DNA from 4 places in the Rhizobium sp. P1_C7 genome. Region 1 is predicted to be linked to each of the others. Evidence: predicted binding sites of a transcription regulator. Region 1 holds the regulator's gene; each other region holds the start of a gene.
What was found. The regulator LexA, encoded in region 1, represses DNA repair genes until DNA is damaged. The targets are predictions, from matches to a motif close to TGTTCNNNNTGTGTTCNG.
Positions count from the first base shown of each region.

Region 2: AC1D2R_RS11765 (metallopeptidase family protein) is a predicted target of LexA. The motif match lies at 2,956-2,973, and genes of this name have one in related genera.
Region 3: dnaE (DNA polymerase III subunit alpha) is a predicted target of LexA. The motif match lies at 4,113-4,130, and genes of this name have one in related genera.
Region 4: AC1D2R_RS11495 (helicase-related protein) is a predicted target of LexA. The motif match lies at 5,608-5,625, and genes of this name have one in related genera.

Region 1 is NZ_JBFUAL010000002.1:33,216-40,718, forward strand. Features, by position in the region: gene gltA (citrate synthase) at 1-786, opposite strand, end outside; gene AC1D2R_RS03235 (hypothetical protein) at 1,121-1,405, opposite strand; gene AC1D2R_RS03240 (hypothetical protein) at 1,767-1,901, shown strand; gene lexA (transcriptional repressor LexA) at 2,118-2,840, opposite strand; gene AC1D2R_RS03250 (VOC family protein) at 3,041-3,925, shown strand; gene kdsA (3-deoxy-8-phosphooctulonate synthase) at 3,922-4,764, shown strand; gene eno (phosphopyruvate hydratase) at 4,906-6,180, shown strand; gene AC1D2R_RS03265 (FtsB family cell division protein) at 6,319-6,639, shown strand; gene pdhA (pyruvate dehydrogenase (acetyl-transferring) E1 component subunit alpha) at 6,786-7,503, shown strand, end outside.
Region 2 is NZ_JBFUAL010000006.1:222,474-229,976, forward strand. Features, by position in the region: gene leuD (3-isopropylmalate dehydratase small subunit) at 1-227, opposite strand, end outside; gene AC1D2R_RS11745 (VOC family protein) at 359-787, opposite strand; gene AC1D2R_RS11750 (hypothetical protein) at 904-1,146, opposite strand; gene AC1D2R_RS11755 (HpcH/HpaI aldolase/citrate lyase family protein) at 1,259-2,167, shown strand; gene AC1D2R_RS11760 (DUF1737 domain-containing protein) at 2,179-2,385, shown strand; gene AC1D2R_RS11765 (metallopeptidase family protein) at 2,395-2,832, opposite strand; partial or broken gene AC1D2R_RS11770 (hypothetical protein) at 2,990-3,857, shown strand; gene AC1D2R_RS11775 (Y-family DNA polymerase) at 3,757-5,049, shown strand; gene AC1D2R_RS11780 ((2Fe-2S)-binding protein) at 5,143-5,556, shown strand; gene bfr (bacterioferritin) at 5,522-6,007, shown strand; gene AC1D2R_RS11790 (RNA pyrophosphohydrolase) at 6,054-6,584, opposite strand; gene AC1D2R_RS11795 (divergent polysaccharide deacetylase family protein) at 6,599-7,503, opposite strand, start outside.
Region 3 is NZ_JBFUAL010000022.1:79,222-86,724, forward strand. Features, by position in the region: gene proS (proline--tRNA ligase) at 1-954, shown strand, start outside; gene AC1D2R_RS26340 (lipoprotein-releasing ABC transporter permease subunit) at 971-2,278, shown strand; gene AC1D2R_RS26345 (ABC transporter ATP-binding protein) at 2,293-2,976, shown strand; partial or broken gene AC1D2R_RS26350 (DUF5680 domain-containing protein) at 2,992-3,440, opposite strand; gene AC1D2R_RS26355 (hypothetical protein) at 3,467-4,048, opposite strand; gene dnaE (DNA polymerase III subunit alpha) at 4,353-7,503, shown strand, end outside.
Region 4 is NZ_JBFUAL010000006.1:162,943-170,445, forward strand. Features, by position in the region: gene AC1D2R_RS11460 (acyl-CoA dehydrogenase family protein) at 1-1,157, opposite strand, end outside; gene AC1D2R_RS11465 (acyl carrier protein) at 1,158-1,409, opposite strand; gene AC1D2R_RS11470 (lysine-2,3-aminomutase-like protein) at 1,674-2,726, opposite strand; gene epmA (EF-P lysine aminoacylase EpmA) at 2,723-3,787, opposite strand; gene efp (elongation factor P) at 3,939-4,508, shown strand; gene AC1D2R_RS11485 (YMGG-like glycine zipper-containing protein) at 4,680-4,937, opposite strand; gene AC1D2R_RS11490 (DUF3309 family protein) at 4,966-5,121, opposite strand; gene AC1D2R_RS11495 (helicase-related protein) at 5,773-7,503, shown strand, end outside.

The DNA of each region.
Region 1 (7,503 bases):
ACCCCAGAGGCAGGCAATGCCGGCCGCGATGCACGCGAATGGGTTAGCGCCCGAAGAGCCGGCGAGGCGTACGGTGGAGGTCGACGCGTTCTGCTCGTGGTCGGCGTGCAGGATGAAGATACGGTCCATGGCGCGGGCAAGCACCGGATTGACGACATACTCTTCGCATGGAACGGCAAAACACATGCGCAGGAAGTTCGATGCGTAGTCGAGATCGTTTTTCGGATAAACGAAGGGCTGGCCGACATGGTACTTGAAGGCCATTGCAGCGAGCGTCGGCATCTTGGCGATCATGCGCAGGCTGGCAACCATGCGCTGATGCGGATCTGTGATGTCGGTCGAGTCATGATAGAAGGCCGACAGGGCGCCGACACAGCCGCACATGACAGCCATCGGATGCGCATCGCGGCGGAAGCCGGTGAAGAAACGCGACATCTGCTCGTGCACCATTGTGTGGTGCGTAACGCGATAGTCGAAATCCTTTTTCTGTGCAGCGGTCGGCAGTTCGCCATAAAGCAGCAGGTAGCAAACCTCGAGAAAGTCGCCGTGCTCGGCCAGTTGCTCGATCGGATAACCGCGATGGAGCAGGACGCCCTCGTCGCCGTCAATGTACGTGATTTTCGATTCACAAGACGCGGTCGAGGTGAAACCAGGATCATACGTGAAGGAAGCCGTGTTTTTGTAGAGGGCGCCGATATCGATGACGTCAGGGCCAATCGTGCCGCTTTTTACGGCGAGGTCGACCGACTTGTCACCAAGTTTCAGTGTTGCGCTTCGATCCGTCATTATGATCCTCCAAACTGGCGGGTGGCACCATAAAGGCGCCATAGGGTTAAGCGTCGTCAGCGATAGCTATATGATCGCGCGGTTAATGCCAAGTTCTCTTGATGCCATTTTGTGCATTGCAGTATTAACTTTTAAGCAGCGCAGCGATGCCCTTCGCGCATAGCGGAAGCCAATGATTATCCTCGTCTTTTCCGCGTTCCGATTTCTCTTCGGAATTCAATCGATTATTGTTGCGTGAAGCGTCCGAAGCTTGCATTCTGGTTGCGGATGAGGGCGGCGTCCGCGTGCAGGTGTATGCCGGTGTTGCAAACGATTGAAGCGGGTCGACAGCGTCTCAGGCGGCGCACGCGATCTTTATGCGCGCTCTTCCCCATGAAGGCGCCTGTGTCGTAAGGGTACGGTCCCGCGGCAGACGCCAATCGGCATCTCGCTGGACGACAAGAACCGAACGTGCCGCAGATATATTGCCGCCGGCCGCCTCGAGCGGGTCGAGGAATTCGGCCAGGGACGTTACTTCCTGATCTCGCAGGTCCTTCTCGGAGCCGGCGCATTCGTGGTTCACGTTCGAGGCCGCTGTGCCGCGGCTTGGGGTGTGCATCGCAGCTCTGCTGCTGGTCATTCTGGCGGCACGATCCGGCGCATGATCCTCAGGCGACCGCTCTCGCAGGCTTTCTGGTGGCGGTTTATGCGAGTTGCTGAGCGCCTACGGGCTGAAGGCGAACCTGATTGCCGTGCACTCATTTCGTTCGTTGTGTTACCGATGGGGGATGCTCGCCTTGCTGCTGGCGCCGTCCCGGCTCGACGTGCGCTGCCGTGGAAGGTAGCCGGGGTCGGTCTGGACGTGGTCATTGCCATCGCCAAGATGGTGTTGGGATGGGGCGGTACGGTGGACATGGCGCGCCTCCCTGAATGGCGGTTTCCTGCTGACGCGATTTCGCGGTCTCGGCAACCACTAGCCGGCGTGCCGAAAAGGAAGACCGATGGAGAAGCCGCAGCAACAGCAGAAGGCCCGCAGCATGATGCGTCGCGTCGCCAACGCAGCCGAGGATGGTTTTGTCAGCCTGAACATGGCGTGTGGCGATCCACGACAGCGGCTATGTGGTCGCCACGCTTGAAAACGCCGCCTGCCTCGGCCCGCCTGCGACGGAGCCGATATCACAATCACACCGGTTCGTCTCCGCTCAGGATCGATGCTGCTGACGGGCGAAAGCCTGCGTGGTCGGGAGCCTTTGAAATACGCGTATTGACGACCAAGGGACGCCGATCGTCACCGCTGCATATGACCGGCTAGACTTGGCGCAGCGGTCGCTTCGCCGACAGAGCAATTCGGATCAATGATAACGCCGGATAAGGCCGACGAGCTTGCCCTGAACCTTGACGCGGTCCGGCCCGAATATGCGGGTCTCATAGGCGGGGTTCGCAGCTTCGAGCGCGATCGAGGCACCCTTCCGCCGAAAGCGCTTCAGTGTCGCCTCTTCGTCATCGACGAGCGCGACGACGATATCGCCTGGATTTGCGGTGCTGCCGTTGCGGATGATGACAGTGTCGCCGTCGAAGATACCGGCATCGATCATGGAGTCGCCCTTGACCTCCAGCGCGTAGTGTTCGCCGGAACCAAGCATGTCGGCTGGAACCACGATGTCATGGGTGTTGTTCTGGATTGCCGAAATCGGAACGCCGGCTGCGATGCGTCCCATGACAGGGACGGAAGCGGAATTGCCATTGTCGGAATTTGGAGCCGGCTTCGGTCCGGCGGGAGCAACAATCTGCGGCTTTCCGAGGCTGCCTTCGATGACGCTCGGCGAGAAGCCACGTCGCTGTTGAAGGCTCGGATTGTACGCTTCCGGGAGCTTGATCACTTCGAGTGCGCGGGCTCGATTGGGCAACCGGCGAATGAACCCCCGCTCTTCGAGCGCCGTGATCAGCCGGTGGATGCCCGATTTCGACGCCAGGTCGAGCGCATCCTTCATTTCGTCGAAGGAAGGGGGAACGCCGGACTCCTTCATTCGCTCGTGAATGAACAAAAGAAGTTCCTGTTGCTTGCGTGTGAGCATGGAAGTCAACCCCAGAGTCGTGAAACAAAGCCAGAACAGACACTATATGTTCCATATGTGTTCCGCAAGTGCCTAAATTTTCGTGAAACTTGGCCCGTATTTGTTGCGTTTTGCACTTCATTCGACCTATGCCGCTCACACCTCTTGCATTGTCACGAGAGCCAGCGCACACATTTGCGAATTTCGGAAGAGGATTTGCCATGAGTGAAGTCCATCCGCTCGACCATGTTGTCCTGCCTGTCGCCAATGTCGGTTTGGCGAGGGAACGCCTTGGCAAACTCGGCTTCACCGTGGCGGCCGATGCGCGGCACCCGTTTGGAACCGAAAACGCCTGCATTTTCTTCGCCGACAAAACATACCTCGAGCCGCTCGCCGTTGCGAGCGCGGAGGCCTATGAGGCGTCGATCAAGAGGGGTAACGTATTCACGGCGCGCGATCGCGCCTTTCGTTTCCGTTGCGGCGAGAACGGCCTCTCGGCGGTTGTTCTGGCGACGACGGATGCCGATCGCGACCACGCGCGTTTCCATGCCGACAGGATAAGCGGCGGCGACATGCTACAGTTTGAGCGTCCGATGAAGATGCCCGATGGTTACGAGACCACCGCGGCTTTCAGGCTCGCCTTTGCTGCGGACCTTCGTGCACCCGATTTTTTTATCTTCACCTGCCAGCGTATCAATGCGCTTCCCGCAGACCGCAAGACACTGGAAACGCATGCGAATGGGGTGATCGGGATCACCGAGATCGTGCTCGCCGCGCCGGACCCGAAGGCGTTCGGTCTGTTCCTGCGCTTTTCCTCTGCGGCGCCGTTGGTCCGGGACGAAGCGTTCGGTATCAGCCTTGCCACGCCAAATGTTCGGATCAGCATTCTTTCGCCGGATGGACTGAATGCCTATTTTGATCTTGCCGCGCCCGGCACCGATCGTGGCCTGCGCGGCGTCGCCATCGTGTTCAAGGTCGGCGATCTTGCCGTGACAGAAGCGCATTTGGCTGCTAACGGGATCACCTACACCCGCAAGAACAATCGAGTTCTGGTGAAGGCTGCGTCCGGGCAGGGCGCGCTCTTTGCCTTCGAGGAGAAACGATGAGCCAGACAAACTCCGAAGTCGCAATCGGCGAGGGTGCCGGCGCGGTTGTGTTTTCAAATAGCGGCAAGCTGTCGCTGATTGCCGGCCCCTGCCAGATGGAGAGCCGCGATCACGCGTTCATGATCGCCGGCGTCCTCAAGGAGCTGTGTGACAAGCTTGGCATCGGGCTCGTCTACAAATCCTCCTTCGACAAGGCGAACCGCACTTCGCTTTCGGCACAACGCGGCATCGGCCTGGAGACGGCGCTTGAAGTCTTCGCCGATCTCAAGAAGGAATACGGCTTTCCCGTTCTGACCGACATCCACACGGAAGAGCAGTGCACCGAAGTGTCGACCGTTGTCGATATTCTACAGATACCAGCTTTCCTCAGTCGCCAGACGGATCTTTTGGTCGCTGCCGCCAGGACCGGCCGCGCGATCAACGTCAAGAAAGGCCAGTTTCTGGCGCCATGGGATATGAAGAACGTACTCAACAAGCTGAATTCGACGGGCAATCCGAACATTCTGCTGTGCGAACGCGGCGCCTCCTTCGGCTACAACACGCTGGTCTCCGACATGCGTTCGCTGCCGATCATGGCGGCCATGGGCGCACCGGTGATTTTCGATGCGACCCATTCGGTCCAGCAGCCCGGCGGGCAGGGCGGCTCAAGCGGCGGCCAGCGAGAGTTCGTCGAAACGCTGGCTCGCGCGGCCGTTGCCGTCGGCGTTGCCGGCGTGTTCGTCGAGACGCATGAAGATCCTGACAACGCCCCTTCGGACGGTCCGAATATGGTGTTTCTCAAGGACATGCCGCGACTTCTTGAAAAGCTCCTGGCCTTCGACGCGATCGCCAAGAACTGACGTTCAAAAGACTGACATGATCATATAATAGGCCTCGCACGACGATCGTCATTGAGGACGCGCAAACCGCCATTGTATTTTGCGCATCTTCGGCTAATACGAATTTCAAACGATTTATCCACCCTTGAGCAGGAAGAGCCGATGACCGCAATTACCGATATTATCGCCCGCGAAATTCTCGACAGCCGTGGCAACCCCACCGTCGAAGTCGATGTCTATCTTGAAGATGGCAGCATGGGCCGTGCGGCTGTTCCGTCGGGCGCTTCGACAGGCGCGCACGAAGCCGTCGAAGTTCGCGATGGCGGCAAGCGCTACCTAGGCAAGGGGGTCGAAAAGGCAGTCGAGGCAGTCAACACAGAAATCTTCGACGCAATCGGCGGCATCGATGCCGAAAACCAGATCCAGATCGACAATCTGATGATCGAGCTGGACGGAACTGCGAACAAGTCGCGCCTCGGCGCAAACGCAATCCTCGGCGTTTCGCTCGCCGTCGCAAAGGCTGCGGCCGAAGCCTCCGGCCTGCCGCTCTACCGCTACGTCGGCGGCGCCAGCGCCCACCTGCTGCCGGTTCCGATGATGAACATCATCAACGGCGGCGCGCATGCCGACAACCCGATCGATTTCCAGGAATTCATGATCCTCCCGGTTGGCGCCGATTCGATCCGCGAAGCGGTCCGCATGGGTTCGGAAGTCTTCCATGTCCTCAAGAAGGAACTGTCGGCGCAGGGCCACAACACCAATGTCGGCGACGAAGGCGGTTTCGCGCCTGGCCTGAAGAGCGCGCCTGAGGCCCTCGACTTCATCATGAAGTCGATCGAGAAAGCCGGCTACACGCCGGGCGACGACATCGCACTCGGCCTCGACTGCGCCTCGACCGAATTCTTCAAAAACGGCAGGTACGTACTCGAAGGCGAAGGCCGCACGCTGGAGCCGGGCGCCATGGCCGAATACCTGGCCGAACTTGCAGCGAAATACCCGATCATCTCGATCGAAGACGGCATGGCTGAAGACGACTGGGACGGCTGGAAGGCGCTGACCGATCTGGCTGGCAAGAAGGTCCAACTGGTCGGCGACGATCTCTTCGTCACCAATTCCGCCCGTCTGCGCGACGGCATCCGCATGGGCGTTGCCAACTCGATCCTAGTCAAGGTCAACCAGATCGGCTCGCTGACGGAAACGCTGGACGCCGTCAACACCGCCCACAAGGCAGCCTACACCGCCGTCATGTCACACCGTTCGGGCGAAACCGAAGACTCGACGATTGCCGATCTCGCGGTTGCCACCAACTGCGGCCAGATCAAGACCGGCTCGCTCTCTCGCTCGGACCGTCTCGCAAAGTACAACCAGCTGATCCGCATCGAAGAGGGTCTCGGCCCGCAGGCCCGCTACGCCGGCCGGTCGATCATCCGCGGTTAATTCCGCCTGATTTCAACCATCTGCAACCCGCGCCGGCCTGGCGCGGGTTTTTTGGTGCGTCGCGTTCATAGTCAACGGACGGTTAATCTCTCATCGGTAGTCTCACTCGCAAAGGTAATGCGTTTCGAGAATGCGTGTATGTGGACAAAGCATCATAAGAAGAAAAAGATCGGCCGGTTCGTCGTTCCCGCCATGACTGTCGCCTTTCTTTCCTATTTCGGCTACCATTGCATCCATGGCGATTACGGTCTGCGCGCAACCGAAGTGTTCGAGCGCCAGCGTGTCGCGCGGGAGAGGGAGCTGGCGGTTCTGAAGGGTAAGCGCGAGCATCTTGAAAATCAGGTCGCGCTGTTGAGTGACGGTTCGATGGATAAGGATATGCTGGACGAGAAAGCGCGTCTGCAGCTGAATTTTTCGCGTGCCGACGAGATCGTCATATTCAATCATTATTCAAATTAACCGAAAACAAGTTAATTGGAATAAGTGTAAGTTAATCAATCATTTAACACAGAATATGAGCCATGCATTTATGGCATTGCTGTGGCGAAATTTCTTCCCTATGGTACGCGCCACCTAAGAACCGATAAACCCATAGGGAGGGTTGAATGGCGCCGCGAAAGAACGCGACCGTTTCCAGCCGCAAAACCAGCGCGAAACCTGCACGCAAAGACTCGAACGGAGGCCCCATCGCCGACTTCGATCGTGATGACGAGCTGAAGGCCTATCGCGAGATGCTTCTCATCCGCCGCTTCGAGGAGAAGGCGGGTCAGCTTTACGGCATGGGCTTCATCGGCGGTTTCTGTCATCTCTACATCGGCCAGGAAGCTGTCGTCGTCGGCATGCAGATGGCGCAGAAGGAAGGCGATCAGGTCATCACGGCCTATCGCGACCACGGTCATATGCTGGCCACCGGCATGAGCGCCCGCGGCGTCATGGCGGAACTGACCGGACGCATCAGCGGCTATTCCCGGGGAAAGGGCGGCTCGATGCACATGTTCTCCAAGGAGAAGCATTTCTACGGCGGTCACGGTATCGTTGGTGCCCAGGTGTCTCTCGGCACCGGCCTGGCTTTCGCCAATCGCTATCGTGGCAACGACAGCGTTTCGATCGCCTATTTCGGCGACGGTGCCGCTAACCAGGGCCAGGTTTACGAGAGCTTCAATATGGCTGCTCTCTGGAAGCTGCCGATTATCTACATCGTCGAGAACAACCGCTACGCCATGGGTACCTCCACAGCGCGCGCTACGGCTCAATCGAACTACTCGTTGCGTGGCTCGGGCTTCGGAATTCCCGGCATTCAGGTCGACGGCATGGACGTTCGCG
Region 2 (7,503 bases), on a different contig from region 1:
TTATCGCCGGCAACGAGGATCTTGGCGTTCTGATAGGCGGGCTTGTTGAGCACGAAATCCTGGTTCGGAGATCCGTCTTCATTGTAGCGAGCTTCCGCGAAGAGGCCCTTGCCGAGGCCGGTGCGCTTGATCGTCTTCAGGTAGTCCTTCGGGATGATCATGTCGGTGTCGATGTTGACGACCGGCAGGGGGGCGGCAACGCCCGTCAGCTTTACGAATTTATCCATGGCCTGGCCTCCAATTCAGCAGACATAATTTTGTTGTTCAGCGTTTAGTGCAGTTTCCCGCCGAAATGAAGGAAAATTTGCATGAAGCGGCCAGTCACGCTCGAATTCGACGCGGCCGGCCGCCCTCGAAGTTATCTCGCCCTAACTGGCGCGTTGATCGCCCAGCTGACGCCGAACGGATCGCGAAGCTGACCATAACGATCGCCCCAAAACATCAGTTCAACAGGCATGACGACTTCGGCCCCAGCGGCAACGGCACGATCCCACCAGAAATCGATGTCTTCAACGACGAGCTGCAGTGTGAAGCCCTGATGCTTCTCGAAGGGATGGCCGTGCTCGGGATAGGCATCGCTCAGCATGAGCGAGCTGCCGTTCACATAAAGGTGGACATGCATCGTCCGTCCGTTTTCATCGACAGGAACGACGAATGCTTCTTCCGCGCCGAAGGCGCGTTTGTAAAATTCCGCAGCCTTCACAGCGCCATCGACGGTGACGTAGGGCAACAAGCCGTTTCTGACCGGTGGCAGCGTCATTGAGCTGGTTTGCGTTTGGGTATCCATGCTGGTCCTCCATTCGTTTGATTTTTGAAGCAGGCGAAAGCCTTGCCGCTTCAAAGACGCATGGGTAGCAATCGAGCCGACAGCATCGGAAAATTTAACTGCAGATACAACGAAGATCAGAGATCGATGATCGTGCCGCGTCCGTCATTCCAGATGCGCATGTTGGCGCCGGAATGGGGCCTGCTCTGTGCCTTGGCACGGACCGGTGCCGGTTTCATCTTCAGCGAAAGCGCGCGGCCCACCATGAGCACCGTGAGAATGCCGCCGACAGCGAGCGTCACCGAAAAGGTGAGGAACGCTAAAGCGATAAAGACGGTGACGCCTGAGAGCATAAGGAAGATGGAACGGATATTCTGCATGTGCGTAGACCTTTCTTCGGAAAGGAATGTGGTCCTTCGTTCCCTTCTCTGCAAGGTAAGCATGGCTTTTTGTTGGCTTGCCACTTGATCCAAAGCTTGGCACACATTCGTGATGAGCCAAAATCCACTGACCCGTTCCATGAATCTGCGCCGCTCGGTGCTGAGTGTTCCCGCCGTCAATCTCCGCGCTCTGGAAAAAACCCGTGTGCTGGACTGCGACGCCGTAATCTTCGATCTGGAAGATTCGGTTGCGCCCGAAAAAAAGTCGGAAGCAAGGGAAAACCTGAAGGCCCTCTTCTCCGGCAAGCCGCTTGAGGGCAAAGAGCGCATCATCCGCGTCAATGCGATTTCCTCCACGTTTGGCCGGGCCGACATTGAGCTGATATTGGCGCTGGAACCCGATGCCGTGTTGTTGCCGAAGGTGGACGAACCGCAGGATGTCATGTCGGTCAGCGATCTTCTCACCGATGCCGATGCGCCCGAAAACCTGCGCATCTGGGCGATGATCGAGACACCGCGCGGCATCCTGAACGCCGCAGCAATCGCCGAAGCAGGACGAACCGCCGGCTCCAGGCTCGACTGCTTCGTCGTCGGCCTCAACGACCTGCGCAAGGAAACTGGCGTATTGCCGCAGCCCGGCCGCACCTATCTCGTGCCGTGGCTGATGCAGGTCATCATTGCCGTACGCGCTTACGGTCTCGACGCGATCGACAGCGTCTTCAACGATTTCAGGGATGCGGATGCCTTCGACGCCGAATGCACCCAGGCCCGCGCCATGGGCTTCGACGGCAAGATGCTGATCCATCCCGCGCAGATCGAGGCCGCCAACAACCATTTCGGGCCGGACGAGGCGGCGATTGCCGAGGCAAACGCTGTTATCGCCGCCTTTGCTGATCCGGCAGCCGAAGGTCTTAACGTCATCAATGCCAATGGCCGGATGATCGAGCGGCTGCATCTTGTCCAGGCTGAAAGTCTGGTTCATAAAGCCCGTCTGATTGCAGAACGACAACCGCCGAAGTGAAAGACGATTTTATGAAGCTTTACCGCCTTCTGACCGGCCAGGACGACGCCGCGTTCTGCCACCGCGTGACAGATTCCCTCAATAAGGGCTGGGCGCTGCAGGGCTCGCCGTCGCTGACCTTCAACGCGCAGACAGGTCAAGTGATTGCCGCACAGGCGATCGTCAAGGACGTCGAAGGCAAGGACTATCATCCGGATATGAAACTGTCTGAGCAGTAAGCCTGGCGCTTAACGCTCAGCCGCCTCTTCGGCACTTTCCTCGATCCGTTCCATATCGTCGTCACTCAGGCCGAAATGGTGACCGATCTCGTGGATCAGGACGTGCGTGATGATATCGCCGAGCGTCTCGTCATTTTCAGCCCAGTAGTCCAGGATCGGCCGTCGATAGAGGCGGATTCGGTTGGGCAATTCGCCGGTTTCCATGGTGAAGCGCTCCGAAATGCCGCGGCCTTCGAAGAGGCCGAGCAGATCGAACGGCGTTTCCAGCGCCATGTCCTCGAACACGTCGTCATCAGGAAAATCCTCGATCTCGATCGTAAGGTTGGCAGTCAATGCACGGAACTCTTCCGGCAGATGGCTATAGGCCTCCATCGCCAAGGACTCAAAAGTACGGATCGTCGGCGCGTGGCGGTCCTGCCAATCATCGCTTTGGTCTACGCGGGCCATAAGAATTCCCTTCCTTTCGGCCCATATAGAACCTTTGGACTCGATTTTCGAGAGCGGAATCAAGGACAGGAATAAATTCACAGGAAATGGCTGTTGACTCTTCGGCCGAGCTCTGGAATCCATAAGAACATAACAGGAACACAAGAATGTGGAGTGGATGGCAAAACCGGCCGTGACGCGCGAGCGGCTTTTTGCGCTCCGCGAAACCATTGCAAAGCTTGAAGGAGAGCCCGCGCCTGCCTTGGCGGCAGAGGAAAGTCAGGCCTTGACTGAGCACAACTTTGCTGGAGAAGGAGGCGGAAATGCGCTGCGTCTTCCGCTCGGAATACCCGCGCTCGATGAAGCCACGGATGGCGGCGTGCCGCTGGATGGCTCACCGAGGTTCGCACGCATTTGCTGCGCAATGCAGCCGCAGGCAGCGGCTTCGTGCTGGCACTGGCCCCCATGGCGCAGTGGCAGGACGAAGAGAGCAGGCGCGTTTCTCTGCCGATAATTTGGATCTCTGACACCGTTTCCTCGATGGAGGCGGGGCCACCCTATGCCGTGGGACGCGCTGTGGCTGGCAGAAACCGCCGTCGAAAGCGGTGTATTTCCAGCAGGCAATCCGAAGCTCGGCCTGGGGTAAAGCGGGGCGCCTGAACCTGAGAGCAAAGGCTTCCAGGCGTCCGCTTTTCCTGTTGCGTCACGCTGGAGGGGAGGAGGCGAGCAGCGCCTTCTTCCGTTTTCTTGCCGAGCCCGCGCCCGCCCAGGCGCGGCCCTTGCCGGATGGTTCGATGCTGGGCGGCAGCGTCGATAGCCCGGTCTTTCGCCTTACCCTGGAGAAGAGCCGCAATCCGGCTCCCCTCTCCCTCTTTCTGGAATGGAACCCCCATGACCGCCGGTTTTTCCCTGTCCGCCAATCAGCCGACACTCGCTTTCCAGACGATCGCGCAACGCATTCTGGCGCTCAATTTCCCGCATCTTGCGACCGACAGGATTGCCAGAAAGAGATGGGGACTTTCCTGGCGTTCGCGCGGTCGTCCTGACGCACCACCGATCGCCTGCTGCGCTCGCCTCAACAATGCCATGCGGTTAACGGCGCTCGACGAGGCGGCAGAAGCGGTCGGCCTGAAGAAGAACCTCGGTGTCGCCGAAGCCCGCGCCATTTATCCGACTATCGATGTGATCGAGGAGGACCCCGCTGCCGACCGGCGCTTCCTCGAGGGGCTCGCCGACTGGTGCGACCGCTATACGCCGCTGGTTGCGCTCGACGGGAAGGACGGCCTGTTTCTGGACATTACCGGCTGCGCCCATCTGTTCGGCGGCGAAAGGGCGCTCCTCAACGATATCCTCTCCAGGCTCTTGCAGATGGGACTGGATGTACGCTGTGCCATTTCTTCATCTCCCGGATTGTCATGGGCTGTGAGCCGGTTTGGCCAAGGCGGGGTTATCCCCGCGGATCAGGCGGAAATGGTTCTTGCACCGCTTCCGGTCGCTTCGCTCCGCCTTTCTGACGAAACGGTCGGTTCTCTGACAAAGATGGGATTGAAATATGTCGGCGATCTGCTGGGCGCACCGCGCGCGTCCCTTGCCCGCCGCTTCGGAGCCGGCCTGCTCCTGCGGCTGGACCAGGCCCTCGGCACGGATGAGGAACCGGTATCGCCACGCCTGCCGGTCGCAAGCCTCTCGGCTGAACGGCGCCTGATCGAGCCGATCAGAGCGAAAGAGGACATCCTGGCGCTCACCGGCCAGATCGCCACTTCTTTGAAGCCTTCGCTCGAGGCCCGAGGCGCCGGAGGCCGAGTCTTCGAACTTGTTCTCTTCCGGGTCGATGGCAGGGTCTTCCGTATTTCGGCATGCACTGCCCAGCCTTTGCGGGAACCGAAGCGCATTGCCTCCCTCTTTTCCGAACGCCTGCAGACTGCGCATGACGATCTCGATGCCGGCTATGGGTTCGAGATCCTTCGTATCAATGTGCTCCGTCACGAGAACTTCGATACGACGCAAGGCGATATCGAAGGTAACGGGCAGAAGGACGTATCACTCGCCGCCTTCGTCGATCGTGTCTCCGCAAGGCTTGACGCAGATTGCCTGCAGTCCTTTCAGTTGCGTCAAAGCCATGTACTGGATAGAGCGGCGATTGCCGTTCCGACAATCGATGCCGTCGATCCGGGAGCATGTGCCGATCCCCGGTCGGAAGGCTTCGGAAACGTCACGCGTCATTCCGAAGGGACGTAACTTTCACGAGGCCGGACCATGCTCGCCGCCTGATGTGGGAATCCGCCATAAAATCAAAGAGGCAGGGCAGAATGCCGGTGGAAGCCGCAGCGCATGCTCGGCTGCGACGTTAGCAACGATGACAATTTTTTCTTGACAGTCATCATCTTCTTTAGCAGAAAAGACGATAGTGACTGTCATGTTTGGAATGAGAACGTGCTTGTTTGCAGCTGCAACTATATAACCGACACGGAGATCCGAGAAGTCATCAACGAGCTTCTCGAACAGGACTGTTGGCAGCTTATCGTACCGGCTAAGGTGTACCACGCCATGGAAAAGCGCGGTCGTTGCTGCGGCTGCTTCCCCAATGTCGTCGACATTATCATCCAGACCACAGAGGAATATCACGCCCGTCACCACTCGACGGAAGCCGAATTATTTGATTTCATGTCCCGCCTCAGAAACTTCCATGAAGAAAACAGGAGAGCGGACATTGAAAGGCGACAAAAAAGTCATCGAGCGGCTTAACGAGGCCCTCTTTTTGGAGCTCGGCGCTGTCAATCAGTACTGGGTTCATTACCGTCTCCTCGAAGATTGGGGCTACACCAAGCTAGCCAAGAAGGAACGGGCCGAGTCCATCGAAGAGATGCATCACGCCGACCGACTGGTGGCGCGCATCATTTTCCTCGAAGGTCACCCCAATCTGCAGACACTCGCGCCGCTTCGTATCGGTCAGAACGTAAAGGAAGTCCTGGAAGCCGATCTGGCCGGCGAATACGACGCTCGCACGGCCTACAAGAAGTCGCGCGACATCTGTCATGAGGCCGGCGACTACGTTTCCATGAAGCTGTTCGAGGAACTTTTGGCCGACGAAGAAGGCCATATCGACTTCCTCGAAACCCAGCTGGAACTCCTGGGCAAAATCGGCGAATCCAAATACGGACAACTCAACGCCGACTCCGCCAACGAAGCCGAATAACACACCAAATCAGAACCGGCCGCATCAAAGCCGCGGCCGGGCGCAATCATGCGGTGCTCAAGCCTGTCAAATGGCGAAATTCGCCAACGACCTGATCATAGACGGCCCGCTTGAAGGACACGATCAGGCCGGGCAGGCTTTCCATCGGCTTCCATTCCCACGCATCGAATTCGGCCGAATGTCCACCGGGTGGTGGGTTGATCGCGATCTCGCTCTCGTCTCCGTCGAAACGGAATGCGAACCAGCGCTGCGTCTGACCGCGGAATTTACCCTTGAGCCCGATCCCGAGCATTTGCGGCGGCAGGTCGTAGTTGATCCAGTTGCTGGCTTCTGCAAGCAGCGTCACGGTTCGCATGCCGGTTTCTTCGTAGAGCTCGCGATAGGCCGCTTCGAGCGGGTCCTCGCCCTTGTCAATTCCGCCTTGCGGCATCTGCCAGAGCTGCGGCGATCCGTCATATTCGGAGTTTTCCTCAGCAATGCGGCGCCCCGCCCACACAAGCCCATAACGATTGAGGACCATCACCCCGACACACGGGCGATAGGGCAGATCTTCGGCTTTCACGATCGACTTTCTCATCGGTGTATCTTTGCTCACGGTTTCCTCGGATCATTCGTCAATGCGGCAACGCCGACGATCTCGATACCGCGCATAGCCGCTTCTTCCGTCCATTTGGAAATTGCGTCAATGCTCTCATCGAAGGCGGATGCGACGCCGATCGCCTGTCCGTTGCGTTTTGCGACCCGCTCCAGCTCGTCCAGCTTCTGCAGGATGGCGTTCACATCGACCTGTCTGTCGAGCTGAACGTCGGCGAAGGTATGGGGAAGGTCCGTCCCCTTCGCGATAGCAGCCGTCTTTGACTGCGCCGATGTTCCGTCATCGAGAAACAGCAGGCCGCGTTTGCTGATATCGCGCATGACCGGCTCCAGCGCGGCGGGGTCCGACAAGAACCGCCCGCCCTGATAGTTCATGATACCGGTATAGTTCGTAATCTCGCCCATCGCACGATGCAGGCTCTCGACGTTCTTGGCGGCAGACTTCGAGGTAAGCAGCGTGTCGGGGCCAGGATCGTTTGCCGGGTAATCGAACGGTTCAAAGGGTACCTGCAATAGAATTTCATGCCCGGCCCGGCGTGCATCCTGCATCCATCGCTGCAGACTGTTGCCGCTGGCTGCAAATGCGAATGTGACCTCTTCCGGCAGCTGCTGAACGGCGCGCTGCGTGCCGGTCTGGCTGAGACCGAGCCCGCTGACGACGATCGCAATACGCGTCCCGTGCGCACCCGACCACGGGCGCGCATATTGGTCCATCGGCCGACGGCCATCCGGTCCGACGATCGGCAGCCGTCCAGCCGGCGTATCTTCCAACAAGGCATCATTCGGGATCGCCGCCATGCGCGGGTCCTGGCCCATCTGCATGGCGTCCACCAGAACCGGACCGTTGCCGTCGCGCGTCTTGGGACTGTACTTGGTCACAACGGAGCCATCGCCTGCAACCA
Region 3 (7,503 bases), on a different contig from region 1:
TCCTATAAGGACCTGCCGCTGAACCTCTATCACATCCAGTTGAAATTCCGCGACGAGATCCGTCCGCGTTTCGGCACCATGCGCTCCCGCGAGTTCATGATGAAGGACGCCTATTCCTTCGATCTGACGCGCGAAGGCGCTGAACATTCCTACAAGAAGATGTTCGCTGCCTACCTGCGCACATTCGATCGTCTCGGCCTGCGTGCCATCCCCATGCGGGCCGACACCGGTCCCATCGGTGGCGATCTCAGCCACGAATTCATTATTCTTGCGGATACCGGCGAATCCGAAGTTTATAGCCACCGGGATTTTGTTAATTTCGATATTCCCGCGGTCGATACCGATTTTGACGATGTCGCGGGGCTGAAGGCGATCTTCGACAAATGGACCTCGGTCTACGCAGCTACATCCGAGATGCACGACGAAGCTGCGTTCAACGCCATCCCGGAAACCGAGCGTCTTTCCGCGCGCGGTATCGAAGTCGGCCACATCTTCTACTTCGGCACGAAATACTCCGAGCCGATGGGTGCGAAAGTGCAGGGGCCGGACGGCAAGGAACACGCCGTTCACATGGGTTCCTACGGTATCGGCCCGACTCGCCTTGTTCCCGCCATCATCGAAGCCTCGCATGACGAGAACGGAATCATCTGGCCGGCGTCGGTGGCGCCGTTCGATACGGTCGTAATCAACATGAAGGCGGGCGATGCTGCCTGCGACGCTGCATGCGAGAAGATCTACGCCGTGCTTTCGAAGGCCGGCAAGGAGGTTCTCTACGACGACACGGATGATCGCGCCGGAACCAAGTTCGCGACCGCCGATCTGATCGGCGTTCCGGTCCAGATCATTGCCGGTCCGCGTGCGGTCGCGAACGGCGAAGTAGAAGTCAAATACCGCAAGACCGGCGTCCGCGAAACGATGACCATCGACGCGGCGATCAACAAGCTCTTGGGCTAAGAAGGCGGGAGGCGAAATGGCAGACGCAGCGGTGAGCCGGCGGGGTTCTGAATCCGGCTCGGCTCCGGCCAGCCGGCCATTTTCCGCCTTCGAGCGACTTGTGGCCTGGCGCTATCTGCGTGCGCGCCGCAAGGAGGCGTTCATATCGGTAATTGCCGGCTTTTCCTTTATCGGGATCATGCTTGGCGTTGCGACCCTCATCATCGTCATGGCCGTCATGAACGGCTTTCGAACGGAGCTGATTTCCCGTATTCTGGGCATTAACGGTCACATGATCGTGCAGCCTGTGGATGGGCCGTTCACGGATTATGCTTCCCTGACCGACCGGTTTGCCGCGGTCCCCGGCATCAAGCTGGCGTTGCCGCTTGTCGAAGGCCAGACGCTGGCGTCAGGGGCAGGTGGCGCTGGCACGGGCGCGCTGGTCCGCGGTATCCGTCCTGAAGACCTATCGAAGGTGAAAACCGTCTCGGATAATATCAAGTCGGGCGATCTCGTTGGCTTCGCGGCCGCGCAGGGCGTTCTGATCGGCTCGCGCATGGCCGACCAGCTGGGGCTTCAGGCCGGCGACAACATTACCCTGATATCACCTGAAGGTGACGTAACGCCGATGGGCATCAACCCGCGCGTCAAATCCTACAAAGTCTCCGGCATCTTCGAGATCGGTATGTCGGAATATGATGCGACCATCATCTATATGCCGCTCGAGGAAGCCCAGCTCTATTTCAACGCCGAAGGGCTGGTTCAATCCATAGAGCTGTTCGTTGACAATCCTGATGACATCGATGCTCTGCGCCCCAAGGTCGAAGCGGCGGCGGGAAGGCAGATTGCGGTGACCGATTGGCGCCAGCGCAACCAGACCTTTTTCTCGGCTCTTCAGGTCGAGCGCAACGTCATGTTCATGATCCTGACGCTGATCGTCCTCGTAGCTGCGCTGAACATCATTTCCGGTCTGATAATGCTGGTGAAGGACAAGGGCAGCGATATAGCCATCCTGCGCACAATGGGCGCGAGTTCCGGGGCCATCATGCGTATCTTCTTCATGACCGGCGCAGCGATCGGCATCGTCGGGACGCTGGCAGGCGTGCTGCTCGGCGTCGTCGTGTGCGTCAACATCGAAAAGATCCGGGAGTTCTTCTCCTGGATCTCGGGAACCGTTCTTTTCGACCCGCAGCTCTACTTCCTCAGCCAGTTGCCGGCTGAAATGAATCTCGGCGAAACGATCTCGGTGGTGGTCATGGCGCTGACGCTCTCCTTCATCGCAACGATTTTCCCGGCTTGGCGCGCCTCAAGACTCGATCCTGTCCAGGCCCTGCGCTACGAATAAGGAATGCTCATTTCATGAAGCGGAATACTGTTCTCAAACTTTCCGGCGTCGAGCGCCAGTACGGTCAGGGAGAGACCGTGCTCTCGATCCTCAAGGGAGCCGATTTCACGCTGAACAGCGGCGAGATTGTCGCGCTCGTCGCTCCGTCCGGCACGGGAAAGTCGACGTTGCTGCATCTTGCCGGTCTGCTGGAACATCCCGACGCCGGGGAGGTCAGCATCAACGGCCACCCGTGCAACGGCCTGTCCGACGACAAACGCACGGCGATCCGTCGCGGCGAAATCGGCTTCGTCTACCAGTTCCATCATCTGCTGCCAGAGTTTTCGGCCATTGAAAATATCATGATGCCTCAGATGATCGCCGGTTTGCCGCGCGGCGAGGCAAAGGAACGGGCCGCGCAACTGCTGGACTATATGCGGATCGGTCATCGCGGTGCGCATCGCCCCGGCGAGCTTTCCGGTGGTGAGCAGCAGCGTGTGGCGATCGCCCGCGCCGTCGCCAATGCGCCCAGCCTGCTGCTCGCCGACGAGCCGACAGGCAACCTCGATCCGGAAACGGCAAGCTACGTCTTCGAAGCACTGGAAGCGCTGGTGCGTCAGTCCGGTCTTGCGGCACTGATTGCGACGCACAATCACGAGCTGGCACGCCGCATGGATCGTCGCGTGACGATCGCCGATGGCAAGGTCGTGGATTTCTAAGGCGTTTGACATCGCTCAGGGAATGATCAAGCCGCCCCGATAGTCGAGTTCATACGCCTTTCCGTCGACCTCGATAAACTCGGGGCCGCTAAAATGTGTGCAATCGCCGTCGCTGCGATCGGTATACCGTCCGAGCAGATGGCTGAACTCCATCCCGCCCAGGAAGCGGCCATGTTGAGCGTACATTCGCGCCGTGATGACGGTGTGCCCACTGCAGGAATCGATCAGCTCTGGTAGGACGATCCGGCCGAAATGGTTCATCATCCAAACCGGCTCTTCCTCCAGCCACACGACCTCTTGCCCGGAAAACTCAGTCCCGGCGAAATAGCTATCGATAGCGCCGGGGATCGCGCCTATAGCAGATGACGTGAACCGGTCCGGCTGTACGCTTGCCTGACACCGCCCGCAACGTAGGCCTGCGACTTTGATTCAGCGATGAACGAATCTCGCTCCTCGATATTCATGAGCACTCCTCGGGCTGCCGTTTAACTCAATCGGTACGCCCGCAGGCTTTCTGCCCGACTTCGTCGTCCCACTCCGCGATGGAGATCGCCTTGGCATCAATTTTCGAAGCATTGCCATCCCTGGTAACTTTGCCCGTCAGCACGTTGTAATCGCAGGCGCCGGTATCGTTGGTATCCAGCGTGTCATAGTGGCTGAACGTATATCCCGCGACGACGAACTGCTCGTTACGATAGGCGAGGGTCAATGTCTGTTCCCAGCGATCGCGGCCGATCCCGGAATTCTGCGAGTGCACGGCCAGCGATCCGCTTGGCAAAGGCTCGATCGACGGGTCCTGACCGAACATGCCGTCCAGGGTTCCATTGCCCCAGACCTTGCCAAGCGCCTGTGTCGCCAGCGTCAGCAGCGCGTGGTCCTTGTCCCTCAGATAAATATAGATGCCGATATCGTCCCCTTGCGCCGGCGGCGCTACCAGAAGTGCGAGGTCTGCCTCCCCATCGTGATTCCAATCCCCCGTCGCTCCGCCAATGATCTTGCCCGGATCGATCTGCTCGGCCGCGGCGGAAACGGAAGCAGCGCTGAGTACGGCTGTTAGGACAAATTTAATCATGGTTCTCTCCGTTCCAACTTCGCCAGAAGAGCCGAAAAGATTCCTGTTGACAACAGAACAGGATCAGAACAAACTAAGAACATAAGAGCACAGGAGAGCCAAATGACTGATATGATCCGTGATATCGCAGCATTCACCTCCATCGCAATGTTCGTTGCCAGCTTCTCGCTGATCTGCATGGCAATGTAGAATTCAGGGGACCGCATGGCTGCCATGCGGTCCGATTGCAGGACTTCTTCTGGACACCATCGCTGACAAAGCCGACAATGCTCCCGATTCATTCGGGCGATTGGAAGGGCATGTTATGGCGGGTATGGAGCAGGACGGTTTCATCGGCGGAACGCCGGGGTTCGTTCATCTGCGCGTCCATTCGGCCTATTCGCTTCTTGAGGGTGCGCTGCCGCTGAAGAAGATCCTCTATAAGGCATCAGGCGACAGCCAGCCGGCGATTGCCATCACCGACACCAACAACCTTTTCGTCGCCTTGGAGTTTGCACAGAAGGCGATGGACGATGGTCTGCAGCCGATCATCGGCTGTCAGGTCTCCATCGATATGGAAGACGGCCTCGAAACGGATCGGCGCGGCGGCCAACAGGTGCTTGTGAAACTGCCGTCGATCGTGCTGCTGTCGGCGACGGACGCCGGCTACGAGCGGCTCGTGGATCTTGTCAGCCGGGCTTATCTGGGCGGCGAGGGCGGCGGACAATCGGTGCATATTCGCTCGTCTTGGCTGGATGAGATCGGAACAGAAGGGCTGATTGTGCTGACAGGCGCATCGACCGGGCCGATCGACATGGCGCTCAGGGATGGCCACGGCGCCCAGGCCGAGGCGCGGTTGCTGTCATTGAAGCGGCATTTCGGCGACAGGCTCTATGTCGAGCTCCAGCGCCACGGCACCTATGACAAGCGTCATGAACAGCGGGTGATCGGGCTTGCCTACGAGCATGATCTTCCGCTGGTCGCGACCAATGAGGCTTTCTTCCCCACGCGCGACGACTACGACGCTCATGACGCGCTGATGGCGGTGGCTCACAATGCGATCGTCTCGGACGACAGCCGCTTCCGCCTGACGCCGGACCATTATCTGAAAAGCCGCGCCGAGATGGTGAAGCTGTTTGCCGATTTGCCCGAGGCTCTGGAAAACACGCTCGAGATTGCGCGTCGATGCTCCTTCGTCCTGAAGACCCGCAAACCCATCCTGCCGCGCTTTACTGGCGCGACCGCCGATCCGGAGGAGGCGGAGCGCGAGGAGGCACTTGAACTTCGCCGGCAGGCGGTCGAGGGGCTGGACAAGCGCCTTGAAACGCTGGGCATGTCGGCGGGCTACGAAGAGAAAGACTACCGGGAACGCCTTGAATTCGAGTTGAGCGTCATCGAGCGCATGAAGTTCCCCGGCTACTTCCTGATCGTTGCTGACTTCATCAAGTGGGCGAAGCAGCATGATATCCCCGTCGGTCCGGGGCGTGGTTCGGGTGCGGGATCGCTTGTCGCCTATGCTTTGACGATCACCGACGTCGATCCACTGCGCTTCTCCCTTCTCTTCGAACGTTTCCTCAATCCGGAGCGAGTTTCGATGCCGGACTTCGATATCGATTTCTGCCAGGATCGCCGCGAAGAGGTGATCCGTTACGTCCAGCAGAAGTACGGCCGCGAGCAGGTGGCCCAGATCATCACCTTCGGTTCGCTGCAGGCCCGCGCGGCGTTGCGCGACGTGGGCCGCGTGCTCGAGATGCCCTACGGGCAGGTCGACAAGATCTGCAAGCTCGTCCCGAACAATCCGGCCAATCCGACGCCACTCTCAAAGGCGATCGAGGAGGAGCCGAAGCTGCGGGAAGAGGCCTCGAAGGAGCCCGTCGTCGCGCGCCTACTCGATATCGCCCAGAAGATCGAGGGACTCTATCGCCACGCCTCGACCCATGCCGCCGGCATTGTTATCGGTGACCGCCCGCTGTCGAAGCTCGTGCCCATGTACCGCGATCCGCGGTCCGACATGCCGGTAACCCAGTTCAACATGAAATGGGTCGAGCAGGCAGGTCTGGTGAAGTTCGACTTTCTCGGCCTGAAGACGCTGACCGTTTTGAAGGTTGCGGTCGATTTCGTCGCCAAACGCGGCATCAGCGTCGACCTTGCCGCGATCCCGCTCGACGACAAGAAAACTTACGAAATGCTGTCGCGTGGCGAAACGGTCGGCGTGTTCCAGGTTGAAAGCGCCGGCATGCGCAAGGCGCTGATCGGCATGAAGCCCGACTGCATCGAGGATATCATTGCCCTGGTCGCGCTCTATCGTCCGGGGCCGATGGAGAATATTCCGACCTACAACGCGCGCAAGCACGGCGAGGAGGAGATCGAGTCGATTCATCCGACCATCGACTATCTGCTCAAGGAAACACAGGGCGTCATCGTTTATCAGGAACAGGTGATGCAGATCGCCCAGGTCCTGTCCGGCTATTCGCTCGGCGAAGCCGACCTTCTGCGCCGCGCCATGGGTAAGAAGATCAAAGCGGAGATGGATCAGCAGCGCGAGCGCTTCGTTGACGGCGCCATCAGGAATGGCGTTTCGAAGCCGCAGGCTGACAACATCTTCGAACTGCTGGCGAAGTTCGCAAACTACGGTTTCAACAAGTCGCACGCCGCCGCCTACGCCATCGTTTCCTATCAGACGGCCTACATGAAGGCGCATTATCCCGTGGAGTTCCTCGCCGCCTCCATGACGCTCGATATGTCGAACACCGAAAAGGTCAACGATTTCCGACAGGATTCCAAGCGCCTCGGCATCGAGGTCATTGCCCCATCGGTGCAGACGTCGTTCCGCCATTTCCAAACCGGCGAAGATCGCATCTACTACGCCCTGGCGGCGCTAAAGGGCGTCGGCGAGTCGGCGGTCGAGCATATTGTCTCGGTTCGCGGCGATACGCCGTTTGCCAGCCTTGAGGATTTCTGCCTGCGCATCGACCCCCGTCAGGTGAACCGTCGCGTGCTGGAAAGCCTCATTTATGCCGGCGGCTTCGATTGCTTCGGTCTCGATCGGGCGCAACTTGCGGCCGGTCTCGACCGTGTCCTTGGCTATGCGCAGCGTGCTCAGGAAAACAAGCTGAGCGGTCAGTCGGATATCTTCGGCAGCGCTCTGTCGTCCGGCCCCGAAAAGATCTCGCTGCCGCCGTTTTCGCCGTGGCTCGCCTCCGAGAGGCTGCTCAAGGAATTCCAGGTTCTAGGCTTCTACCTCACCGCCCACCCGCTCGATTCATACAACAGCGTCCTTCAGAAGATGCGTGTGCAAACTTTCTCGGACTTCTCGGCGGCGGTGAAACAGGGGGCAACGAACGCGCGTCTCGCCGGAACCGTGATTTCCAAGCAGGAGCGCAAGACCCGCACCGGCAACAAGATGGGGATCATCGTTTTCTCCGATTCATCGGGCCAGTTCGAAGCCGTGCTCTTCTCCGAAATGCTCAATCAAT
Region 4 (7,503 bases), on a different contig from region 1:
TTGTGGACAAGAAGCATGCTCGACGTGTTGCCGAGGATGCGGTCATTCGAGATCATGAGCTGTGCGGAATGGGCATCGCGCAGGTGGCGACCGACGCTGAAGGGCGTGCCGTTCTTGTAGCCCATGATGCCGCAGATCAGCATGACGTGATTGATGATTTCGAGGATCGTCTCGGACGAGGCGATCTTCACATTGTTCATGGCGACCGCAAAACCCATCGACATCAGCCTGTCGGCATCGGACTTGGCGTCGTCGTAGGCCTTCAGACCGGCAACGACATTGGAGCGAACCATTTGAAGAAGATTGGAGACCTCGGCCAGACGCAACGCACCTGGGGGCGGCGCACCCGGTGATTTGCGCGCAGCGGCTCGCACGAAAGCCTGTGCGCGGGCAACGGCGTCGACGGCAATGCCGTACCAGACGCCGCTCCACAACAGGTGCGACGATGCAAGCATCGACTGAGCGGCGATCTCGGCGAAAGGCTTTGGCAATATTTGTTCGGCAGGCGCCTCGCCCTTGAAGAGAAAACCATCGGAGCAGGTGCCACGCATGCCCAGCGTGTCCCACACATGCGTCCTTTCCAGCGTGTACTGATCGCTCAGGAAAACGGTGAGCACCTGATCGGAGGAGGCGGCATCCGCATGAGCTCGCGAGGTGATCATGATTGCGTCGGCATAGGAGCCGTACGAGATTACCGTGGCATCCTTCTCCAGGCGGCAGAACGCACCATCGACCTCAATCGCGCACATGCTGTTTCTAAGGTTGCCACCAATGCCGCCTTCGGTGGTAGCAGATGCGATGAGCAACTGCTCGGCCGCCACACGCCGCATGAACGCGCGATGCCAGTCGCTGGCGTCGCCATGTTCAACGAGGCTGCAGAGCTTGATATGGTGCATGGCGAAAACCATCGCGGCAGCGGAACAGGCCTGGCCCAGCACCGAGCACAATTCGGCAATCCGACCGATCGTCGCCCCTTCTCCGCCGAAATGACCCGCAATCTGAATACCGAACAAGCGCTCGGCCTTCATCGCTTCGACAGCCTCACGCGGGAATCTACCTTCAAAATCAACAGCATCCGCATGCTTTGCCGCGATCGCAGCGACACGCGCGATCCTGACGCTCAGATCTTCTTCCGTGATTTTGACCGCGAAATTCATCTAGGCGACCTTTCGGCTATCCCTGATAAGGTCGACGGTCTTGGCAATCGCCGAAATACTGGCGAAGGACTTGCGATTGAGGAGATTGTCCGGGAACTCGATATCGAAAGCTTCCTCGATGCCAAGCATCAGCTGCACCGAAGCGAAGGAGGTGAGGCCGACAGCATAGAGATCGGCATCATCGGCCACTTGATCAACCGAAACAGGCAGTTTTCCGAATTTCGCCAAGAGTTCGCGGATTGTCGTATTCATTCGTCTAACTCCAAGATGATCATATCCCGATGGGCGATCAACGCCTCTTAATAGGACCAGCTCTAGTCAGGAAAACCCAAGATTCCCCTAAATGACGTCGTTAAAACGTATTTACACTATTCCCTAAAACACAACCAAAAGGAGCAAAGAATGTAGCGTAAACATAACAAAAGCAACGCTTTATGCTACATTTCGGCGCAGACTTCAGTGTTATCAGCCTGCAAGAAAGCGTCTTTAAACAACACGCTTCTCAAGCACCTTGCCTTAGTCGCTTGGGGGATATCGGTGCTCTTCTCCTTGATAGTCGGAAACCGAGTAGCACCCCTTGTCCAATTCCCGTATCGCCTGCTCGCCGATCACCGCCTTGCCGTGGCCACCCGGTATGTCGAGGATGTAAGCTGGTTGACAAAGCCCTGAAATTCGACCCCTCAATGCCGCGACGATCTTCTGCCCCTCTTCGATCGTCAGCCTGAAATGGCCGGTACCGGGAGCGAGATCCGGATGGTGCAGATAGTAAGGCTTCACACGCGTCTCCACGAAAGCCTTCATCAAATCCGCTAGAACAGCGGGATCGTCGTTGACGCCCTTGAGCAGAACCGATTGGCTGACCATGACGATCCCTGCATCCACCAAACGGGCACAGGCGGCGCGCGCTTCTGCTGTCAGTTCGCGTGGGTGATTGGAATGCAGGGCCACGTAAACCGTCTTGCCGCTCGCCTTCAGCGCGTCGATTAACGACGCATCGACCTTCTGTGGATCGACGACGGGCACACGGGTGTGGAACCGCACGATCCTCACGTGGTCGATGGTCGCGAGTTCGGCTAGTATCTCCGCCAGACGGCGTGGCGACAGCACCAGCGGATCCCCTCCGGTCAGAATGACTTCCCAGATCTCGTCATGGTCCCGTATATAATTGAAAGCGGCTTTCATGGCGCCCGCGTCCAGCGTTCCAAGGCCCTGTGGTCCGACCATTTCGCGCCGGAAACAGAAGCGGCAATAGACGGGGCAGACGTGAACCGCCTTCAAGAGCACGCGATCGGGATAGCGGTGCACAATCCCTTCCACCGGACTATGCGCATGGTCGCCGATCGGATCGGCGCGCTCTTCCGGCGTAGCAACAAGTTCGGCCACATCAGGAACGAACTGGCGGGCGATAGGATCCGCGGGGTCGGCTCGATTGATGAGCTTCGAAACCGAAGGCGTAAGAGCAACGGCATAGCGCGCTGCAACCTCCTCCAGACTCGCGCGATTACTGTCGGTCAGCAGTCCGGCGTCTGTCAGGTCGGCCAGCGTCTTGATCGGCTTGACGATGTTCATCGTCCGTACTCCGCAACCGGCGTCCAGAGCACCTGATCGATCCGCGATGCGCCTGTCGAGAGCATCGCCAGACGGTCGAATCCTAAGGCGATGCCACTCGCCTCGGGCATGATCGAGAGCGCCTCGAGGAAGTCCTCGTCAATCGGATAGGTCTCGCCGTATACGCGCGCCTTTTCCGCCATTTCGAGCTCGAAGCGGCGCCGCTGCTCGATGGGATTGGTCAACTCGCCGAAGCCATTCGCCAATTCCACGCCACATGCATAGACCTCGAAACGCTCCGCCACGCGTGGATCATGCATTGAAGGCCTTGCCAGGGCAGCTTCCGATACCGGATATTCGTCCAGGATAGTGACACGTCCGAAGCCGAGATGCGGTTCCACCTTCTCGACGAGAACGCGACTGAAAAGATCGGCCCAGCCGTCGTCCTCCGATACGCGCATTCCCGCGCGCCTCACCTCCGCTGCCAGGTGCGCTCGATCCGTGGAACCGTCGGCGGACACGGACGCCAAGAGGTCGATGCCCGCATGACGCTTGAACGCCTCGGCCACGCCAATGCGCTCCGGACCGGCGAACGGGTCGCAAACTTTGCCTCGATAGCTGAAGGTGGCGGCCTTTGTCGTCTCCGCGGCGAGAGCCAGGATGCGCACGCAATCCATCATCAGACTCTCATAGCTTTCCGCCGCACGATACCATTCCAGCATGGTGAATTCCGGATGATGCAGCGGCCCGCGCTCGCGGTTACGAAAGACGTGCGAGAAACAGGCGATGCGCTGCTCGCCGGCGGCGAGCAGCTTCTTGCAGGCGAATTCCGGTGACGTATGCAGATAAAATGACGCCTTCTGGCCATCCGTGGTCAGCGCCTCAGTCGCGAAGGCGTGAAGATGCGTCTCATTGCCAGGCGAGATCTGCAGCGTTGCCGTATCCACCTCGATGAAATCCTCGCGCGCGAAGTAGCCGCGCAATGCCGCCTGGACGGCATTTCGTCCGATCAGGAATGGACGGCGGTCTGCATGGACGTTCGGCGTCCACCATGGAGACGCTTTGGTGATCGAGGGTTTCATTCAACGCTGTCCTCGCCGCATCGGCCAACGCGAGGGCTGGCTATTTGCCGGATTTTAGGTTAGTTGCGCCCCCAAAGAACAACTAATTGCGTCTCCGGGGCTATTTCGACAGTCCTCTACGACGCCAAAAGCCGAGTTACAAGGAAGTCTTATGGTCAAGGTCATCGCCTCTTCTGTCCGCAAGGGCAACGTCCTCGATGTGGACGGCAAGCTTTACGTCGTTCTGACGGCCAACAACTTTCACCCGGGCAAGGGTACACCGGTCACCCAGGTCGACATGCGCCGCATCGTCGATGGCGTCAAGGTCTCCGAGCGTTGGCGCACCACCGAGCAGGTCGAGCGCGCCTTCGTAGAAGACGTCAACCACCAGTTCCTCTATGAAGATGGCGAAGGCTTCCACTTTATGAACCCTGTCAACTACGATCAGGTCGTGGTCGACGTCGAGACAATGGGCGACCAGAAGGCCTATCTTCAGGAAGGCATGACCTGCGTTCTCTCGATGCACGAAGGGATCGCGCTGGCTCTCGAACTCCCGCGCCACGTGACGCTCGAGATTTCCGAGACCGAACCGGTCGTCAAGGGTCAGACGGCATCATCTTCCTACAAGCCTGCAATGCTGTCGAACGGCGTACGCACTCTGGTGCCGCCACACATCAACGCTGGCACGCGGGTCGTCATCGCCACCGAAGACAATTCCTACGTCGAGCGTGCGAAAGACTGATTTCGAGGAAATACCGTTACCTTAAGGCCGCGTCGTTCTCGATGCGGCCTTTTTGTTTGCAGGTACTTAGCAAGCGCACGATTCAAAAAAGGCGCCGGATAACCGACGCCTTTATTTAATTTACACATATGAAGGCACCGACGGCTATCACTGCCGACTGCCTGTATGGTCTCACGGGCAACGTGCTTCGTAGCGACGACCGTACCGGTCACGATACACGCAGTAACCCCGGCGTTCGACCGAGTGACCGATAAGAGCGCCAGCAAGACCACCGGCCACGGCGCCGATTGCCGCGCCGCCCCAGCTATGACTGACTGCCCCGCCGATGATAGCGCCGCTGCCTGCGCCAATCGCAGTACCCTGTTCCGTCGCCGTGCAGGATGCGAGCGCACCGACCAAGGCACCAATGAGAACAATTTTCTTCATCATGACAATTTCTCCCAGGTTTTTCGGGCGGTTAGATACGGCCCATCAGTACAAGAATAATAATAATGACGAGAACTAGCCCCAAACCACCGGAAGGTCCATAGCCCCACCCCCGACTATAACCCCAATTTGGTAGGGCCCCGAGCAAAAGCAGAATAAGGATAATAAGCAGTATCGTTCCAAGCATATCCGGTGACCTCAGCGCATTACGAGTTTGAATGAGGAAGAAACACGCAAATTAGATTTTTGTTCCGCCGACATATTCCGCTCGATTCATTGCGCCATTTTGCGGCCTACGGCCCGAATTCACAGGGCCGACTGGGAAACAGGGTTTGACGCCCTGCCGGGACATCCGCCCCCTATGGTTAAATAGTCAATCGTCTACAACATGTTGCCGTGAACAAACCCTGAAATCAAAGCAGTCGCCGATTCGTCTGCTGTTTGTTCCGCCTTTGATCGACACATTGGCGGAGCCGGTCGTCGGGTTCGTTCAAACACCGTACCCCAAAAACACAAACGGCCCGGCAGGTGCTCGCCAACAAGAATTGAGGCACGTCCGCACGCCAAGCGTGAATCTTCAGATTCAGCATCTAGTGCGAAAAAGTGATTCAAAATCAATAGTTAGCCGTGAACAAACACTGAATCAGCGGGAGTCAGCGATTCGTCTCTGATTCGTTCTCGCACTGTTCTGAATCGCCAAACAGGTAATATGCAAGCTATTCGCGCAGCAGAAATCCACATGTCAGCCCTTGCGTTTGGCCGAGCGGCTGTCCATGTGTGGGTCTGCTTCAGTGAGGAGCTGAGTTTATTCCGAGGTGGTCGCCTCATCTGCAGGACAATGACACTGACATCGCAGCCCATGATACTGAGCGGGCGCGGCGTGACCGCGGTGCTCGGTCCAACCAATACCGGCAAGACGCATTATGCCATCGAACGCATGGTCGCCCACGGCACCGGCGTAATCGGCCTGCCATTGCGTCTGCTCGCGCGCGAGGTCTACACACGTGTCGTCGAGAAGGTCGGCGTGCAGAACGTCGCTCTGGTCACGGGCGAGGAGAAGATATCGCCTCCCAATGCACGGTTTTCGGTCTGCACCGTTGAAGCAATGCCACGCGAGACGAAGGCCGCCTTCGTCGCCATCGACGAGGTCCAGCTGGCAGGCGATCTGGAGCGTGGCCACATCTTCACCGACCGCATCCTGCACCTGCGCGGTCGCGACGAAACCCTTTTGCTCGGCGCCGGCACGATGCGCCCGATCCTGCAGCAGCTCCTGCCGGGCGTGACCATCGTCGAACGGCCCCGCCTTTCCCACCTGTTTTACGCCGGCCAGAAAAAGATCACCCGGCTGCCCCAACGCACCGCAATCGTTGCGTTCTCGGCTGACGAGGTCTACGCAATTGCCGAGCTGATCCGCCGGCAGCGCGGCGGCGCGGCAGTTGTACTGGGGGCGCTGAGCCCCCGTACGCGCAACGCGCAGGTCGCGCTTTACCAGGCAGGCGACGTCGAGTATCTTGTGGCAACCGATGCCATCGGCATGGGCCTCAATCTCGATGTCGATCATGTCGCCTTTGCGCAGGATCGGAAGTTCGACGGCTATCAATTTCGCAATCTCAATCCCGCCGAGCTGGGCCAGATCGCCGGCCGCGCCGGCCGTCATCTCCGCGATGGCACCTTCGGCGTCACCGGCCAGGTGGAACCCTTCGACGAAGAGCTCGTCCAGCGCATCGAGGGCCACCAGTTCGACAACGTCAAGGTGCTGCAGTGGCGGACCACGGACCTCGATTTCAAGTCCATCCAGACTTTGCGGGCGAGTCTTGAGACCAGTCCGCGCGTTTCCGGACTGACGCGCGCTTTGCCGGCTGTTGACCAGCAGGCGCTTGAACAGCTGTCGCGCTATCCGGAGATCATTGATCTTGCCAACACGCCGGCGCGGGTCGAAAAGCTGTGGGAAGCATGCGCGCTGCCGGACTATCGACGTATTACACCGGCACAACATGCGGATCTTATCTCCACCCTCTTTTCCGATCTCGTGCGCTATGGCACGGTGAATGAGAACTTTCTTGCAGAACAGGTGCACCGCGCCGATCGAACGGACGGTGAGATTGACACGCTTTCGGCGCGAATCGCGCAGATAAGGACGTGGACCTATGTATCGAATCGGCCCAATTGGCTTGCCGATCCGACACACTGGCAGGAAAAGACGCGGGAAATCGAAGATCGATTGTCCGATGCGTTACATGAAAGGTTGACGAAACGCTTTGTTGATCGCAGGACATCTGTGCTCATGAAGCGCCTGAGAGAGAATGCGATGCTGGAAGCTGAAATCAGTGTAAATGGCGATGTCTTCGTTGAAGGACATCATGTAGGGCAGTTATCCGGATTCCGGTTCACGCCTGTATCGGGAGCGGACGGGCCGGACGCCAAGGCGGTTCAAACTGCTTCGCAAAAGGCGCTTGCTCTTGAATTCGAGGCGCGCGCAGCGCGTATTCACGCAGCCGGCAATGCCGATCTGGCAATCAGCGCGGATGGTTTGATCCGTTGGCTGGGCGATCCGGTTGCGCGCCTGACG